4 regions of the Bradyrhizobium diazoefficiens genome follow, and region 1 is predicted to be linked to each of the others. Evidence: predicted binding sites of a transcription regulator. Region 1 holds the regulator's gene; each other region holds the start of a gene.
What was found. Region 1 encodes HrcA, which represses chaperone genes, less so after heat shock. Its sites were predicted from a motif close to GTTAGCACTCNCNNNNNGNGAGTGCTAAC; they were not measured.
Positions count from the first base shown of each region.

Region 2: a site for HrcA is predicted at 1,869-1,897, ahead of groES (co-chaperone GroES). Genes of this name have one in related genera too.
Region 3: a site for HrcA is predicted at 2,021-2,049, ahead of JJC00_RS34315 (co-chaperone GroES). Genes of this name have one in related genera too.
Region 4: a site for HrcA is predicted at 2,317-2,345, ahead of JJC00_RS15510 (co-chaperone GroES). Genes of this name have one in related genera too.

Region 1 covers NZ_CP067102.1:250,712-254,681, reverse strand. The annotation lists gene hemW (radical SAM family heme chaperone HemW) at 1-339, opposite strand, end outside; gene rdgB (RdgB/HAM1 family non-canonical purine NTP pyrophosphatase) at 326-961, opposite strand; gene rph (ribonuclease PH) at 973-1,686, opposite strand; gene hrcA (heat-inducible transcriptional repressor HrcA) at 1,866-2,954, shown strand; gene grpE (nucleotide exchange factor GrpE) at 3,053-3,658, shown strand; gene pncA (bifunctional nicotinamidase/pyrazinamidase) at 3,741-3,970, opposite strand, start outside.
Region 2 covers NZ_CP067102.1:2,054,500-2,058,469, reverse strand. The annotation lists gene JJC00_RS09240 (glycoside hydrolase family 18 protein) at 1-266, opposite strand, end outside; gene JJC00_RS09235 (hypothetical protein) at 967-1,173, shown strand; gene groES (co-chaperone GroES) at 1,941-2,255, shown strand; gene groL (chaperonin GroEL) at 2,344-3,970, shown strand, end outside.
Region 3 covers NZ_CP067102.1:7,354,828-7,358,797, forward strand. The annotation lists gene JJC00_RS34300 (L,D-transpeptidase) at 1-50, opposite strand, end outside; gene JJC00_RS34305 (protein phosphatase CheZ) at 362-1,141, shown strand; gene JJC00_RS34310 (hypothetical protein) at 1,306-1,827, opposite strand; gene JJC00_RS34315 (co-chaperone GroES) at 2,145-2,441, shown strand; gene groL (chaperonin GroEL) at 2,559-3,970, shown strand, end outside.
Region 4 covers NZ_CP067102.1:3,387,801-3,391,770, forward strand. The annotation lists gene JJC00_RS15500 (LysR family transcriptional regulator) at 1-189, shown strand, start outside; gene groL (chaperonin GroEL) at 274-1,914, opposite strand; gene JJC00_RS15510 (co-chaperone GroES) at 1,960-2,274, opposite strand; gene JJC00_RS15515 (usg protein) at 2,652-2,939, shown strand; gene JJC00_RS15520 (cupin domain-containing protein) at 3,139-3,678, shown strand; gene JJC00_RS15525 (hypothetical protein) at 3,814-3,951, shown strand.

The sequences.
Region 1 (3,970 bases):
GCCGGCAAAGCGCGTGGCTTCGACGCTGGTCGGGTTCGCCTCGAGCGTCACTTCGACGTCGTTGGCAACACGCCAGTGCTTGCCGATGGAGTCGAGCACAGCGCCGACGGTTGCCGGCTGCATCAACGACGGCGTGCCGCCGCCGAGGAAGATCGAGGTGACCTCTCGGCCGGGCGAGCGCTGTGCGGTCGTTTCGATCTCGCGGGCGAAGGCGGATGCAAATCGCGCCTCGTCGATCGCGGCGTGGCGGACATGGCTGTTGAAGTCGCAATAGGGGCACTTCGACAGGCAGAACGGCCAGTGCACGTAGACGCCAAAGGCTTCCTTAGCGCGGCTCAAGGCAGATCTCCGCCAGTTTTACGAAGGCGCGGGCGCGGTGCGACAGGCCGAGTCCGAGCGGCGGCAGGCCGTGCTTCTCGATGCTTTCCATCTCGCCGAAGCTGCGGTCGTAACCATCAGGCAAAAACATCGGATCGTAGCCGAAACCGGAAGCGCCGCGCGGCGGCCAGACCAGCGTGCCGTCGACGCGCGCATCGACCTCTTCGAGATGACCGTCAGGCCAGGCGACGCAGAGCGCGGAGACGAAATGCGCTTTGCGCCTGTCCGGCGTGGTGGCGCCACGCTCCTGCAACAGCCGCTCGATCTGCGCCATCGCCGCGGCGAAATCCTTGGACGGTCCGGCCCAGCGCGCGCTGTAGATGCCGGGCGCGCCGTCAAGCGCGTCGACCACGATGCCGGAATCATCGGCGAAAGCGGGCAACTTCGTCGCCTGCGCCGCCGCGATCGCCTTGATCGCGGCATTGCTGCGGAAATCGTTGCCGGTTTCTTCGGGCTCGGGCAAATCGAGCTCACCGGCCGACACCACCTCGATGCCGTGAGGCGCGAGCAGCTCCTTCATCTCGGCGAGCTTGCCGGGATTGTGGGTCGCGATGACGAGCTTTCCGGTGATTCGGCGGTGCATGGGCCTATTGACTACGCGACAGCGAGTTTCTGCAAGTCCACGAGACGCGCGATGCCTTTTTGCGCCAAGGCGATCAGCGCCAGGAACTCGTCCTGCGTGAACGGCTCGCGTTCCGCGGTGCCCTGCACTTCGATGATACGGCCATCGCCGGTCATGACGAAATTGGCGTCGGTCTCGGCTTCCGAATCCTCGGCATAGTCGAGGTCCAGCACCGGTGCGCCCTTGTAGATGCCACAGGAGATCGCGGCGACGTTGTCGCGCATCACGTTGGCCTTGATCATGTTGCGCGTCTTCATCCAGTTGATGCAGTCGGCGAGCGCGACCCAGGCGCCAGTGATCGAGGCAGTGCGGGTGCCGCCGTCGGCCTGGAGCACGTCGCAATCGACCGTGATCTGGCGCTCACCGAGTGCTTCGAGATCGACGATGGTGCGCAACGAACGCCCGATCAGGCGCTGAATCTCGACGGTGCGGCCGCTCTGCTTGCCGGCGGCGGCTTCGCGGCGGGTGCGTTCGGAGGTCGCGCGCGGCAGCATGCCGTATTCGGCAGTGACCCAGCCGCGGCCCTGGCCCTTCAGCCAAGGCGGCAGGCGGTCTTCCAGCGTGGCGGTGACCAGCACATGGGTGTCGCCGAATTTCACGAGGCAGGACCCTTCCGCATATTTGACCACGCCACGCTCAAGCGTCACGGGGCGCAATTCGTCGGGCGCACGGCGGCTCGGCCGCATGGGAAATCCTCCAAAACTCACGGAAAAGGGCTATTCGCGGTGCTTGTAGGTGGGGTGAGGGTGGGCGGCAAGGGGGAAGATCAGGCCTTATTCACCCCTCGATTTCATCTCCGCAAAAGCCACGCTTGTCAGAACGGTCCGGGATGGACAAATTATGAGTATCTGAGAGGAGTTATCCTGTGGCCCATCACGATCCGATCCATCTGATCGCGCCGCGCGCAGGCCTCGCCCAGCTCAACGAGCGTTCCCGCGACATCTTTCGTCAAATTGTCGAAAGCTACCTCGCGACCGGCGAGCCGGTGGGCTCGCGCAATATTTCGCGGCTGATCGCGATGCCGCTGTCGCCGGCCTCGGTCCGCAATGTCATGGCCGATCTGGAACAGCTTGGCCTGATCTATGCTCCGCACACGTCCGCCGGCCGGCTGCCGACGGAACTCGGCCTGCGCTTCTTCGTCGACGCCCTGATGCAGGTCGGCGATCTCACCGAGGCCGAACGGCAGTCGATCCAGAGCCAGCTCGCCAGCGTCGGTCACGCCCAATCGGTGGAGGCGGCGCTGGATCAGGCGTTGACCCGGCTCTCCGGCCTGACGCGCGCTGCTGCGGTGGTGTTGACGCCGAAGTCCAATGCGCGGCTGAAGCACATCGAATTCGTCCGGCTAGAACCCGAGAAGGCGCTGGTGATCCTGGTCGGCGAGGACGGTCAGGTCGAAAATCGCGTGCTGACGCTGCCGCCGGGAGTTCCCTCCTCGGCCATCATCGAAGCCGGCAATTTCCTCAATGCGCGGATTCGCGGCCGGACGCTCGCCGAGGCGCGGCTCGAGCTGGAAACCGCGCTCGGAGAAGCCCGTGCCGAGCTCGATCAATTGGCCCAAAAGGTGATCTCGGCCGGGATCGCGAGCTGGTCGGGCGGCGAGAACGAGGACCGCCAGCTCATCGTCCGCGGCCACGCCAATCTGCTGGAGGATCTGCACGCGCTGGAGGATCTCGAGCGTGTTCGCTTGTTGTTCGACGATCTCGAGACCAAGCGCGGCGTGATCGACCTGCTGGGGCGCGCCGAAACTGCCGAAGGGGTGCGGATCTTCATTGGCAGCGAGAACAAGCTGTTCTCGCTGTCGGGCTCCTCCACCATCATCTCGCCCTATCAGGATGCGGCCGGCCGTATCGTCGGCGTTTTGGGCGTGATCGGACCGACGCGGCTGAATTATGCCCGCGTCATCCCGACTGTGGACTACGCCGCCCGCATCGTCAGCCGCCTGCTGGGGGGCTGACCGGCATTTCAGCCGATCACGGGCGCTTGATTTTCAGCGCCCGAAGCACGATATCCGGGCCAGCAAAATCCCGTAAGACCAGTTCGAAAAGAGAGCCGATGACCGATCGAGACCGGCAACCCGAAGACACGAGTGCTGAGACCGGCGAGCCCGTGGTGTCGAAACCCTACATCATGCCCGACGATCCCGAGCCCGATTCTGTGGAATTGCTGCAGAAGGAAGCCGCCGAGGCGCGCGACCGCATGCTGCGGACGCTGGCCGAGATGGAAAATCTGCGCAAGCGCACCGCCAAGGAGGTCGCGGACTCCAAGCTCTACGGCGTCACCGGCTTTGCCCGCGACGTGCTCGACATCGCCGACAATCTTCAGCGCGCGCTCGACGCCGTTCCGGCCGAAGCGCGTGCCGCGGCCGATCCCGGCCTGATCGCGCTGATCGAGGGCGTCGAGCTGACCGAGCGCTCGCTGCTCAACGCGCTGGAAAAGCACGGCGTGAAGAAGTTTGATCCGCAGGGCCAGAAGTTCGATCCGAACTTCCAGCAGGCGATGTACGAGGTGCCGGACGCGTCGGTGCCCGCAGGCACCGTCGTGCAGGTCATGCAGGCCGGTTACACCATCGGCGACCGCGTGCTGCGTCCGGCGCTGGTTGGCGTCGCCAAGGGTGGCGCGAAGCCCGCGCCCGCGGCGAACAGCAACGAAGCGAACTGAGCGGCGTCAGCCGCGTTCTGCAATTGAGATGTCATTCCGGGTCCGGTCCTTCGGACCGTCCCGGAATGACTGCGCGAAAACCTTACGCGCTCGCCGTGATATCCGCAGACTGGATCCGCTTCACGCCGGCCTTGGCCATGTCGGCCCAGGCCTTGGCGAGCGAGCCCTGATTGTCGATGCCGCGGCAGGCGTCTTCCACGACATAGACCTCAAAACCCGCCTTGCGCGCATCGAGTGCGGTCCAGGCGACGCAGAAATCCGTCGCGAGACCCGCAACGAAGACGCGCTTGATCTTGCGGCCCTTGAGGTAGC
Region 2 (3,970 bases), 1.8 Mb from region 1:
CAACCGCCCAACGAAATCAGGATGCGAAGCTCTGGACTGCTCCGCTTCAATTCGGCGAGTTGGGCGAAATTGCCGCCGAACGGGGGCGAGGGCGCGGTTCCGTCGCAGGCTCCTGCGTCGAGGCAACGATCCGCAAGTCCAGCCAGTCCTTCTGCCGAAACGGTGCCGAACGCGTACATCAAGTGGGTCAGCTCGCGCGCCGGGATCGTCTTGATGTTTGGACCGCCCGTCCGGGCTTTCCACGGGGCGACATAGCCGGCGACCACTGGCCTCCTGGACGGCGTGGTCCGCCCCTGCTGCATCAGTGCGTATCCGCACACGAGCGTCGAAAACCCGGCTGCAGCGAATGTTCGACGATTAATTGCCACGGCCTACGACCTTATGCTCTCTGTCTGATTGTACCCTGCGCCGTTCGATAACGCGATCATCTCAGCGAGCCTTCGATATGCAATGGCACTGCTCCTTTCCTTTCACCAATCGTTACGACGTCATTGCGGCATTCTTGATCGAGAGCTGTAGTTGCTGCGCGAAGGATTCGGCTCTCGAATGGCGAGGGTAGACGGCGAAATTGAACGCTCTGGAGGAAGGCGATACGTCTAAGACGAGGCGTAGAAGCTGTAACAGCTCTTCTGTGGCTGGCTTCTGCCGTTTTCTTGCCTGGCATCAGGCGCGTTATCCCATCCGAATAAAGCCGCACAGCCAGAATCGGTGTATTGGAGCGCATAGGCGGCAGCTACGGCTGCTCTAGTCGCTGAATTGCGCTTCGCTTCTGCGACAGGATGGGAGGCTATGAAGCGAAACGGTGGCGCGCATCCTACCGGCACCGGCTCCGGACAGTATGAGCTTGCTTTCAGGTCTGAGCGGAACCCCTCCTTTTGGTAGGATTCATGTTGCAACCAACGCGAGATGAGGAGCATTCTTGCACTTGCAATTAGGACCACCTACAGAAAGTCAGGGAGCTCGAAAATGAACGACAATGTGTCTTCAGCGCAAAGCGATCTGCAGGGACTTAGGCTGATCCGCGCTTTTCTCCGGATCCGCGATCCACGCACCCGGTCCGAACTCGTCGAACAAGCCGAAAGGCTCGTCGCGGAAGAGGAGCCTGCGGAATCTGGTTCGAGCTTGCCCGGTTCACCTGATTTCGCCGAGCGTCCGGCGGATCCTCTTAGTTGATCTCTCGCCTTCTTCGTGTCGCCCAACGACACGTTCCAGTACCGCTCCTGTCTGCCCGCGTTGCAGGAAGCCCCTGATCTGCCCGCAATCGTCATAGCAGCGAGCCACGGCGGTCGTCGTCAGGATCGCCGCCTTTGCTTTCGCAGGGACGCGGCCGACCTCGGCGTTCGGCTCGCAGGTTAGAAAGCGCGAAGATGTCGGCGGGTTGCTTGGCCTTGCGCACGCTGGTCCAGTTGGTCCAGAGACCTCGCGAATGCGAGGACAGGGCAGCTCTCCTCGGGAGCGAACCGGACCGCGGCACCTTCTTGCCATCGATAGTGTCCGGAGAACGACGTGAACGGCACGAGGCAGCGGCTCTCCAGATCAAGCCAGCGCCCTCGATGCGTGCTCTTACTTGCGGACGTTGGTAGTGCCGCTGGATCCTCAGCAGCTCTTTCAAGTCGACTGGCCTGCCCTTTGCATCGAGCTTCTTCGTGGCGTCATCAGAACCCGGCGCGAGCTCGGCGTGCTCCAGCGCGCCATCACGAGTCCGAGTCCGCGCGGGAGAGTGAGGAAAAATCCTAGGCAGCGAAGGCAGGTCGCCGGTCCGCTTGTTCGCCGGCATGCCCCCGAAGAGCCGAATAACCCGGGCATCTATTTTTCTGCCAGAAACCCTTGCTTCCGGAAAGGACTAGCCCTATTTGAGCCCCGCCCGCGCTAGCACTCGCTGGCATTGACTGCTAACAACTCTGAAATCCCAACCCGAGCAACTACTTAGGAGAAACTGCATGAACTTCCGTCCGCTTCACGACCGCGTCGTGGTCAAGCGCATCGACGCAGAAGAGAAGACCGCTGGCGGCATCATCATTCCCGATACGGCCAAGGAAAAGCCCTCGCAGGGCGAAGTGATCGCCGTCGGCCCCGGCGGCCGCGACGAGAGCGGCAAGCTGGTTCCGATCGACCTTCAGGTCGGCGATCGCGTGCTGTTCGGCAAGTGGTCGGGCACCGAGGTCAAGATCGACGGCCAGGAGCTGTTGATCATGAAGGAGAGCGACATCATGGGCGTTCTCACCGACGCGTCGGCCAGGAAGAAGGCCGCCTAATCCAACGCTCGCACCGCTCACCGCTGAGGAGCGCCTGCGGGCGCCTCGCAAAGGGTGAGATGACATCAGTCAACTCAGGGACACCAATATGTCAGCTAAAGAAGTCAAATTCGGCGTCGATGCCCGCGACCGCATGCTGCGCGGCGTCGACATCCTCAACAACGCGGTGAAGGTCACGCTCGGTCCGAAGGGCCGCAACGTCGTGCTCGACAAGTCGTTCGGCGCTCCCCGCATCACCAAGGACGGCGTCACCGTCGCCAAGGATATCGAGCTCGACGACAAGTTCGAGAATATGGGTGCGCAGATGGTGCGCGAAGTCGCCTCGAAGTCCGCTGATGCGGCCGGCGACGGCACCACCACCGCGACCGTGCTCGCGGCTGCCATCGTCCGTGAGGGCGCCAAGGCGGTTGCCGCCGGCATGAACCCGATGGACCTCAAGCGCGGTATCGACCTTGCCGTCGATGCCGTGGTTGCGGACCTGCAGAAGAACACCAAGAAGGTCACCTCGAACGACGAGATCTCTCAGGTCGGCACCATCTCGGCCAACGGTGACGCGGAGATCGGCAAGTTCCTCGCCGACGCCATGAAGAAGGTCGGCAACGAGGGTGTCATCACCGTCGAGGAAGCCAAGTCGCTCGAGACGGAGCTCGACGTCGTCGAGGGCATGCAGTTCGACCGCGGCTACATCTCGCCCTACTTCGTCACCAACGCCGACAAGATGCGCGTCGAGATGGACGACGCCTACATCCTCATCAACGAGAAAAAGCTCTCCTCGCTGAACGAGCTGCTGCCGCTGCTCGAGGCCGTGGTGCAGACCGGCAAGCCGCTGGTCATCGTCGCCGAGGACGTCGAAGGCGAGGCGCTCGCGACCCTGGTCGTGAACCGCCTCCGCGGTGGTCTGAAGGTCGCGGCCGTCAAGGCTCCGGGCTTCGGCGATCGCCGCAAGGCCATGCTGCAGGACATCGCGATCCTGACCGGCGGCCAGGCGATCTCGGAAGATCTCGGCATCAAGCTCGAGAACGTCACGCTCAACATGCTCGGTCGCGCCAAGAAGGTGATGATCGACAAGGAGAACACCACGATCGTCAACGGCGCCGGCAAGAAGACCGACATCGAGGCGCGCGTGGCCCAGATCAAGGCGCAGATCGAGGAGACCACCTCGGACTACGATCGTGAGAAGCTCCAGGAGCGTCTCGCCAAGCTCGCTGGCGGCGTGGCGGTGATCCGCGTCGGCGGCGCGACCGAGGTCGAGGTGAAGGAGCGCAAGGATCGCGTTGATGACGCGATGCATGCGACCCGCGCCGCGGTCGAGGAAGGCATCGTCCCGGGCGGCGGCGTCGCCCTGCTCCGTGCCTCCGAGCAGCTCAAGGGCCTGCGCACCAAGAACGACGACCAGAAGACCGGCGTCGAGATCGTGCGCAAGGCGCTCTCGGCGCCCGCTCGCCAAATCGCGATCAACGCCGGTGAAGACGGCTCGGTAATCGTCGGCAAGATCCTCGAAAAGGATCAATACGCCTATGGCTTCGACTCGCAGACCGGCGAATACGGGAACCTTGTCACCAAGGGCATCATCGACCCGACCAAGGTGGTCCGTACCGCGATCCAGAATGCAGCTTCGGTTGCGGCCTTGCTGATCACCACGGAAGCCATGGTCGCCGAGCTGCCCAAGAAGGGCGGCGCCGGTCCGGCGATGCCTCCGGGCGGCGGCATGGGTG
Region 3 (3,970 bases), 980 kb from region 1:
ATGAAGGCGCACGCGCTGCCGAGCAGCGCGACAGACATTTTCTTGAACATCGACGTACTCTGTACTGTTTCGTCTCATTGCATTCGCCGCCGAACGCGTTGGCTGTCCGCGTCCTCGACGTGGTCAATAAAGAGCAAACTCCGTTTCGTTTGGTAAACGGAAGCAGCGTTTCGATTCACCACGTCGCGAGCGGCGCTGCAATTTGGCGATCAGCGTTTATTTTCGATGAAGGGGCGAGCCTCATGGTTAATCGCCCGTTTGCATGCCGGCGCGCGCGGCCGCACAACAGTTCCTGCTGTGAACCTCGTGTTAAATTGCTTCTGCCTACAAAGACGCGTGAGTGAGGTGGGGGGAGTTCCTGATGGCTGTTCACCGCAAGCGTTTTCGTGTCGAGGATATCGCCGGTGGCGAGATGCCGATTCTTGACGTAGCAGAAGAGGCAGGCCCGATGCATAGCGAGATTATGGCGGAGCTGCGCGCGATCCGCGCACAGATGGCAAAGGGCTCGGTGCCCCTGAGCGGCAGCGCGGCCATGGCGGCGATCGACGCCTCCACGGCCCAGGAGCTTTCCGACGCACGCACGATGCTCGATACCTATCGGGCCCAGATCGAGCAGTGCGAGAAGCTGAAGGTCGAGCTCGACCTCATCCATGACGCCATCGACCGCACCAAGCGCGAGATCGCGACCCTGCACGGCAAGAGCTTCGACGGCGGCGAGATGGCCAAGGTCAACGGCGAGCTCGGTGCGGTGGTCGGCGGTACCGAACAGGCGACCCAGCAGATTCTCGAAGCCGCCGAGTCGATCGACCAGTCGGCATCCGCCCTCGGCAAGGTCGACTCGATCGACCAGCAGAAGCGCCTCGCCGACGACATCCAGGAACGCGTCATCTCGATCTTCGAGGCCTGCAACTTCCAGGACCTGACCGGCCAGCGCATCAGCAAGGTGATGGGCACGATGAAGTTCATCGAGCAGCACATCAATGCGATGATGGACATCTGGGGTGGCGTGGACGCGATCAAGTCCCACGTGCCGGCGCAGGTCGACACCCGCAGCGAGGACGACAAGCTGCTCAACGGCCCGAAGCTCGCCGGCGACGTCGGCCACGCCTCGCAGGACGACATCGACGCGCTGTTCGACTGAGCGAACGCGACAGAGAGACAAACAAAACGCCGGCGCGAGCCGGCGTTTTTGTTTCTCGTCATTGCGAGGAGCGAAGCGACGAAGCAATCCAGGCTGCCTCCGCAGAGACAGCCTGGATTGCTTCGCTTCGCTCGCAATGACGAGGGGTTAGGTCAGCGCCCGCCTTACGCCCTTGGCGCGCAGCGGACGTAGACCATGTTGCCGTAGCGGGTGGCGGCGTCCTTATCGATGAAGCGGGTGATCATGACGCGGCCGTCGAAGGAGACGATCTCGCGGTCCTGCTCGCCTGGCGTCGGACCGGACGGGCCGATATAGTTCTTGCCGCTCGGCGAGCCCTTCAGCCGCAGCTCCTGCGGCGTGGCCTGGTCGGCCAGATGCATGACCACGCCGCCGGAGGTACCGGCGCCGATTACGTAAGGGTTTTTGCACTGGGCCCGCGCGGCCGCCTCGGTGCGGGCGCGGTCGGCCGGGTTCTGGAACGAGGCAAGGCCCCAGCGGCCGACGATCTCGTCGGCGCGGATCGAGGCCGGCATCTCCGGCGCGACGCCGGGCTCGGTCTCGGGCGCCGGCTGAGACGACGAGAAGGACGGCAGGCTCATGCCGCCGCCGCAGGCGCCGAGCAGCAATGCCAGGCAAGAGGCGGCGGCCAGATTGGCAAATGTGCGCGCGTGAGCTGAACTGATCATGGCATCCCCCCGAACAAGACCATGGCCGCATCCCTCCCGCAGCCAAGCGCAAAACCGCAGCCGTAGCAATGACGTCCTAATATACGCCAGCGCGCCGAACGAGTTTCCAGTCCCACCATCCTATATCCGCCTCACCAATCGCTTAACCACCTTTGCTTGACAGGATCGCAGCCAAGCCATATCCCCTGCGCCTATTAGCACTCGAAAAGACCGATTGCTAAGGGCGCCGTTCGATCCTCGGGAAGAGGATGGACGGCAGCGCCGCCCCCACCCACATCCGCTGCTTTCGGAAAAGCGAGCCTCCAAAGGGAAACGTCATGGCTAAGTCCAAATTTCGTCCGCTGCATGACCGTGTCGTGGTCAAACGTATCGACGCCGAGGAAAAGTCCAAGGGCGGCATCATCATCCCCGACACCGCCAAGGAAAAGCCGTCCCAGGGCGAAGTCGTCGCCGTCGGCTCCGGCGGCCGTGACGAAGCTGGCAAGCTGATTCCGATCGACCTCAAGGTCGGCGACCGCGTTCTGTTCGGCAAGTGGTCCGGCACCGAGGTCAAGATCGACAACGAAGAGCTCCTGATCATGAAGGAGTCGGACATCATGGGCGTGATGGCCTAAGGCCAGACGCCTGAACGGCCGCTGAATGCCATGCCCGGATCATCAGGTCCGGGCATCCATCATTCCGCCGCACAGCACCAAACAAGACACATCACGAAACACGAGGGACTGCAGATCATGGCTGCCAAGGACGTCAAATTTTCCGGAGACGCGCGCGATCGCATGCTGCGCGGCGTCGACATTCTCGCCAACGCCGTCAAGGTGACGCTCGGCCCCAAGGGCCGCAACGTCGTCATCGAGAAGAGCTTCGGCGCGCCCCGCATCACCAAGGACGGCGTCACCGTCGCCAAGGAGATCGAGCTCGAGGACAAGTTCGAGAACATGGGCGCCCAGATGGTGCGTGAGGTCGCATCCAAGACCAACGACCTCGCCGGCGACGGCACCACCACCGCGACCGTGCTGGCCCAATCCATCGTGCGCGAAGGTGCCAAGTCGGTTGCCGCCGGCATGAACCCGATGGACCTCAAGCGCGGCATCGACATCGCGGTCGCAGCCGTCGTCAAGGACATCGAGAAGCGCGCCAAGCCGGTCGCCTCCTCCGCCGAGGTCGCCCAGGTCGGCACCATCTCGGCCAACGGCGATGCCGCCATCGGCAAGATGATCGCCCAGGCGATGCAGAAGGTCGGCAACGAGGGCGTCATCACCGTCGAGGAAAACAAGTCGCTCGACACCGAAGTCGACATCGTCGAGGGCATGAAGTTCGACCGCGGCTATCTCAGCCCCTACTTCGTCACCAACCCCGAGAAGATGACCGCCGAGCTCGAGGACGCCTACATCCTCCTGCACGAGAAGAAGCTCTCCGGCCTGCAAGCCATGCTGCCGGTGCTGGAAGCCGTGGTGCAGTCGGGTAAGCCGCTCGTCATCATCGCCGAGGACGTCGAGGGCGAGGCGCTGGCCACCCTGGTCGTCAACCGCCTGCGTGGCGGCCTCAAGGTTGCCGCCGTCAAGGCGCCGGGCTTCGGTGATCGCCGCAAGGCCATGCTGGAAGACCTCGCGATCCTGACCGGCGGTCAGCTGATCTCCGAAGACCTCGGCATGAAGCTCGAGAACGTCACGGTGAAGATGCTGGGACGCGCGGGCAAGGTCGTGATCGACAAGGAGAACACCACGATCGTCAAGGGCGCCGGCAAGAAGCCGGAAATCGAGGCCCGCGTCGGCCAGATCAAGGCCCAGATCGAGGAGACCACCTCGGACTACGACCGTGAGAAGCTCCAGGAGCGTCTCGCCAAGCTTGCCGGCGGCGTCGCGGTGATCCGCGTCGGCGGCGCCACCGAGATCGAGGTCAAGGAGAAGAAGGACCGCGTCGAGGACGCGCTCAACGCCACCCGCGCCGCGGTGCAGGAAGGCATCGTCCCCGGCGGCGGCGTGACGCTGCTGCGCGCCAAGAAGGCGGTCGGCCGTCTCACCAACCCCAATGCCGACGTGCAGGCCGGCATCAACATCGTGCTGAAGGCGCTGGAAGCTCCGATCCGCCAGATCTCGGAGAATGCCGGCGTGGAGGGTTCGATCGTGGTCGGCAAGATCCTCGA
Region 4 (3,970 bases), 3.1 Mb from region 1:
CAGGCCGCCGGCGTGTTGCCGGAGTATAGTTGCGCGGACTTGCTCGGCGATCGCCGCCTGCGCGCCACGCTGCTGCCGAAGCGGCGCGACGCCTGGCTGCTCGTGCAAAACCACCTCAAGCGCGACGCCGCAACCCGCGTGACCATAGACTGGATTCGCCACTGCTTCCGGGATCTGGCGCAGAGTTAATCGTCGGCGCGCGTTTCGCCCACAAGCAAAACCCCGGCATCGCTGCCGGGGTTTCGCATTCCGTCGTTTGCCTGAGTGGCTGGATCAGAAGTCCATGCCGCCCATGCCGCCGCCCGGGGGCATTGCCGGACCGGCGCCGCCCTTCTTCGGCAGCTCGGCGACCATGGCTTCCGTGGTGATCAGCAGCGCCGCAACCGAAGCTGCGTTCTGGATCGCGGTACGGACCACCTTGGTCGGGTCGATGATGCCCTTCTTGACGAGGTCGGCATATTCGCCGGTCTGGGAATCGAAGCCGTAAGCGTAGGCCTTGTTCTCCAGGATCTTGCCGACGATCACCGAGCCGTCTTCACCGGCGTTGATCGCGATCTGGCGAGCGGGCGCGGAGAGCGCCTTGCGCACGATCTCGACGCCGGTCTTCTGGTCGTCGTTCTTGGTGCGCAGGCCCTTGAGCTGCTCGGAAGCACGGAGCAGGGCGACGCCGCCGCCCGGGACGATGCCTTCCTCGACAGCCGCGCGGGTCGCATGCATCGCGTCATCAACGCGATCCTTGCGCTCCTTCACCTCGACCTCGGTCGCGCCGCCGACGCGGATCACCGCGACGCCGCCCGCGAGCTTGGCGAGACGCTCCTGGAGCTTCTCGCGATCGTAGTCCGAGGTGGTTTCCTCGATCTGCGCCTTGATCTGGGCCACGCGCGCCTCGATGTCGGCCTTCTTGCCGGCGCCGTTGACGATCGTGGTGTTCTCCTTGTCGATCATCACCTTCTTGGCGCGACCGAGCATGTTGAGCGTGACGTTCTCGAGCTTGATGCCGAGATCTTCCGAGATCGCCTGGCCGCCGGTCAGGATCGCAATGTCCTGCAGCATGGCCTTGCGGCGATCGCCGAAGCCCGGAGCCTTAACGGCCGCGACCTTCAGACCGCCGCGCAAACGGTTCACGACCAGGGTCGCGAGGGCTTCGCCTTCGACGTCTTCGGCGACGATGACCAGCGGCTTGCCGGTCTGCACCACGGCCTCCAGCAGCGGAAGCAGCTCGTTCAGCGAGGAGAGCTTCTTCTCGTTGATGAGGATGTAGGCGTCGTCCATCTCAACGCGCATCTTGTCGGCGTTGGTGACGAAGTAGGGCGAGATGTAGCCGCGGTCGAACTGCATGCCCTCGACGACGTCGAGCTCGGTCTCGAGCGACTTGGCTTCCTCGACGGTGATGACACCCTCGTTGCCGACCTTCTTCATGGCATCGGACAGGAACTTGCCGATTTCGGCATCGCCGTTGGCCGAGATGGTGCCGACCTGGGCGATCTCGTCGTTCGAGGTGACCTTCTTGGAGTTCTTCTGGAGGTCCGCAACGACGGCTTCGACCGCGAGGTCGATACCGCGCTTGAGGTCCATCGGGTTCATGCCGGCGGCGACCGACTTGGCGCCTTCCTTCACGATCGCGGCCGCGAGCACTGTCGCGGTGGTGGTGCCGTCGCCGGCCGCGTCAGCGGACTTGGAGGCGACTTCGCGCACCATCTGTGCGCCCATGTTCTCGAACTTGTCCTCGAGCTCGATCTCCTTGGCGACGGTGACGCCGTCCTTGGTGATGCGGGGAGCGCCGAACGACTTGTCGAGCACGACGTTGCGGCCCTTCGGACCGAGCGTGACCTTCACCGCGTTGGCGAGGATGTCGACGCCGCGCAGCATCTTGTCGCGCGCTTCAACCGAGAATTTGACTTCTTTGGCTGCCATCTGGATTTTTTCCTTGAGGTGTTTGACTGAGGGAGAAAGGGGCTGTTAGGCCGCCTTCTTCTTGGAAGCGGGGACGTCGAGGACGCCCATGATGTCGCTTTCCTTCATGATCAAGAGATCGACGTTGTCGATCTTGACTTCGGTGCCGGACCACTTGCCGAACAGCACGCGGTCGCCGACCTTGAGGTCGATCGGGATCAGCTTGCCGGCCTCGTCGCGACCACCCGGGCCAACGGCGACGACTTCACCCTGGGAGGGCTTTTCCTTGGCAGTGTCGGGGATGATGATGCCGCCGGCGGTCTTCTCTTCTGCGTCGATGCGCTTGACCACGACGCGGTCGTGAAGCGGACGGAATTTCATGCAGCTCTCCTAAGCATTTGCACGAGTTGATGATTTTAGGTCGTTAGCAATCTGTGCCAGCGAGTGCTAGCACAGGCGAGGCTGAAATAGGACAGGAATTTTGCGGGGGCAAGGGTTTCTAGCAGAAAAATCGGCACGCTGAAGGCCCGCCTGCCAGATTCCTTTACCATCGTTAACCGGATCGGCGATCCGTACTAGCACGGAGGTGCCTCTGCTGCTAAAGCATTGAATTTCAACAGCTTGTTAAACTTTTGGGCTTGAGATGGGTTGTCAGTTTGCGTCACATTTCTCATGTAAGCGCATCTCCACCGGGTGGCTCGTAAGAAGCGTACCGGATCAAGCCACCCCCTGAATGCGCTCCTGCAAAGGAGGTTGGCATGGGATTGCGGGTTGGAGCCGTTTCCGATGATTTCCGGAAACAGCTGCTGGGTTACGGGCTGACGACGGCCCAAATTCTCTACCGGATGCCGGATCACCCGTCGCTGCTTCAGACCTATGTCTGGCAGAACTACGACATGTTCCCGAAATTCCCGGCGCTGACCGACTTCCTGGCGTTCTGGCAGGACCAGCTCGACGGCCCGCTGCATTCGGTGACGGTGGCGCATTCCAAGTTGATCAAGCCCGCCGAGCTGCGTGCCGTGGATGGCGTGTTCCGGCTGAATTGAAGGCGACACCGGTCTCGTAGGTGGGCAAAGGCGCGCGCACTTCGCGCGCCGTGCCCACCGTCTCTCGCGCTCGCATCTGCCATGGTGGGCACGCTGAGCCTGTCATCGGGCGCGCATTCGCGCGACCCGGTGGCTTTGCCCACCCTTCGAGACCTGTTTCCGTGCTAGCCTCCATTCATAACAACACGGGAGGCGGCCCATGGCCAAGAAAGCAAAATCGCGCAGCGCAGCCCAAGCCGCAATGAAGAAGCGGACCGCGACCAAAGCCGTAGCGCGATCCTCCGCACGCAAGGCGGTGAAGGCGAAGGCCCGCACGACGATGGCCAAGGCTGCGGCACAGAAACCCGCGCGCCCGAAGCAGCGCATCGCCATCAGCCATCACCGCGAGGAAGATTTCAAAGCCGACGGCCTGCGCGCCTACGCAAAATACCGCGACCTCGGCATCGCCGCCGCCAGCCATGGCCTCGCGCAAGCCCACGTCATCCGCCTGCAGGGCCCTTGCGATCCGGCCGAGGTCTCGAAACTGCACTTCCACGATGTCGACTTCCAGATGGTCTATGTGCTCAAGGGCTGGGTGAAGACCTACATGGACGGACAGGGCGAGACCTTGATGAAAGAAGGTAGCGCCTGGACCCAGCCGCCGAAGATCAAGCACATGATCCTGGATTATTCCGACGACGTCGAACTGCTGGAGGTGATTTTGCCGGCGGAGTTTAGGACGGTGGAGTTGAAGGCGTAGCTTTCTGTCATTCCGGGGCGCGCACAGCGCGAACCGGAATCCATTTCACCGCAAACGCTGGCTCTCAATGGATGCCGGGCTCGCGACTTTGTCGGGGTAGCTATATTATGTTTTAGCGAAAGACAGGAGGATCGAATGGCGTTGAAACCATTGGAATTGAGAGAGCTTACTCCGGAAGAAAGGGATGCGCGTGAACGCGCAATTGGGAAAGCGAGGACAGCGGCCCAGAACGCCGCGAAGGTCAGGCCATTGAAGAAAAAGAAGAAGATCTAAATCACGCAGTCTCTCAAGA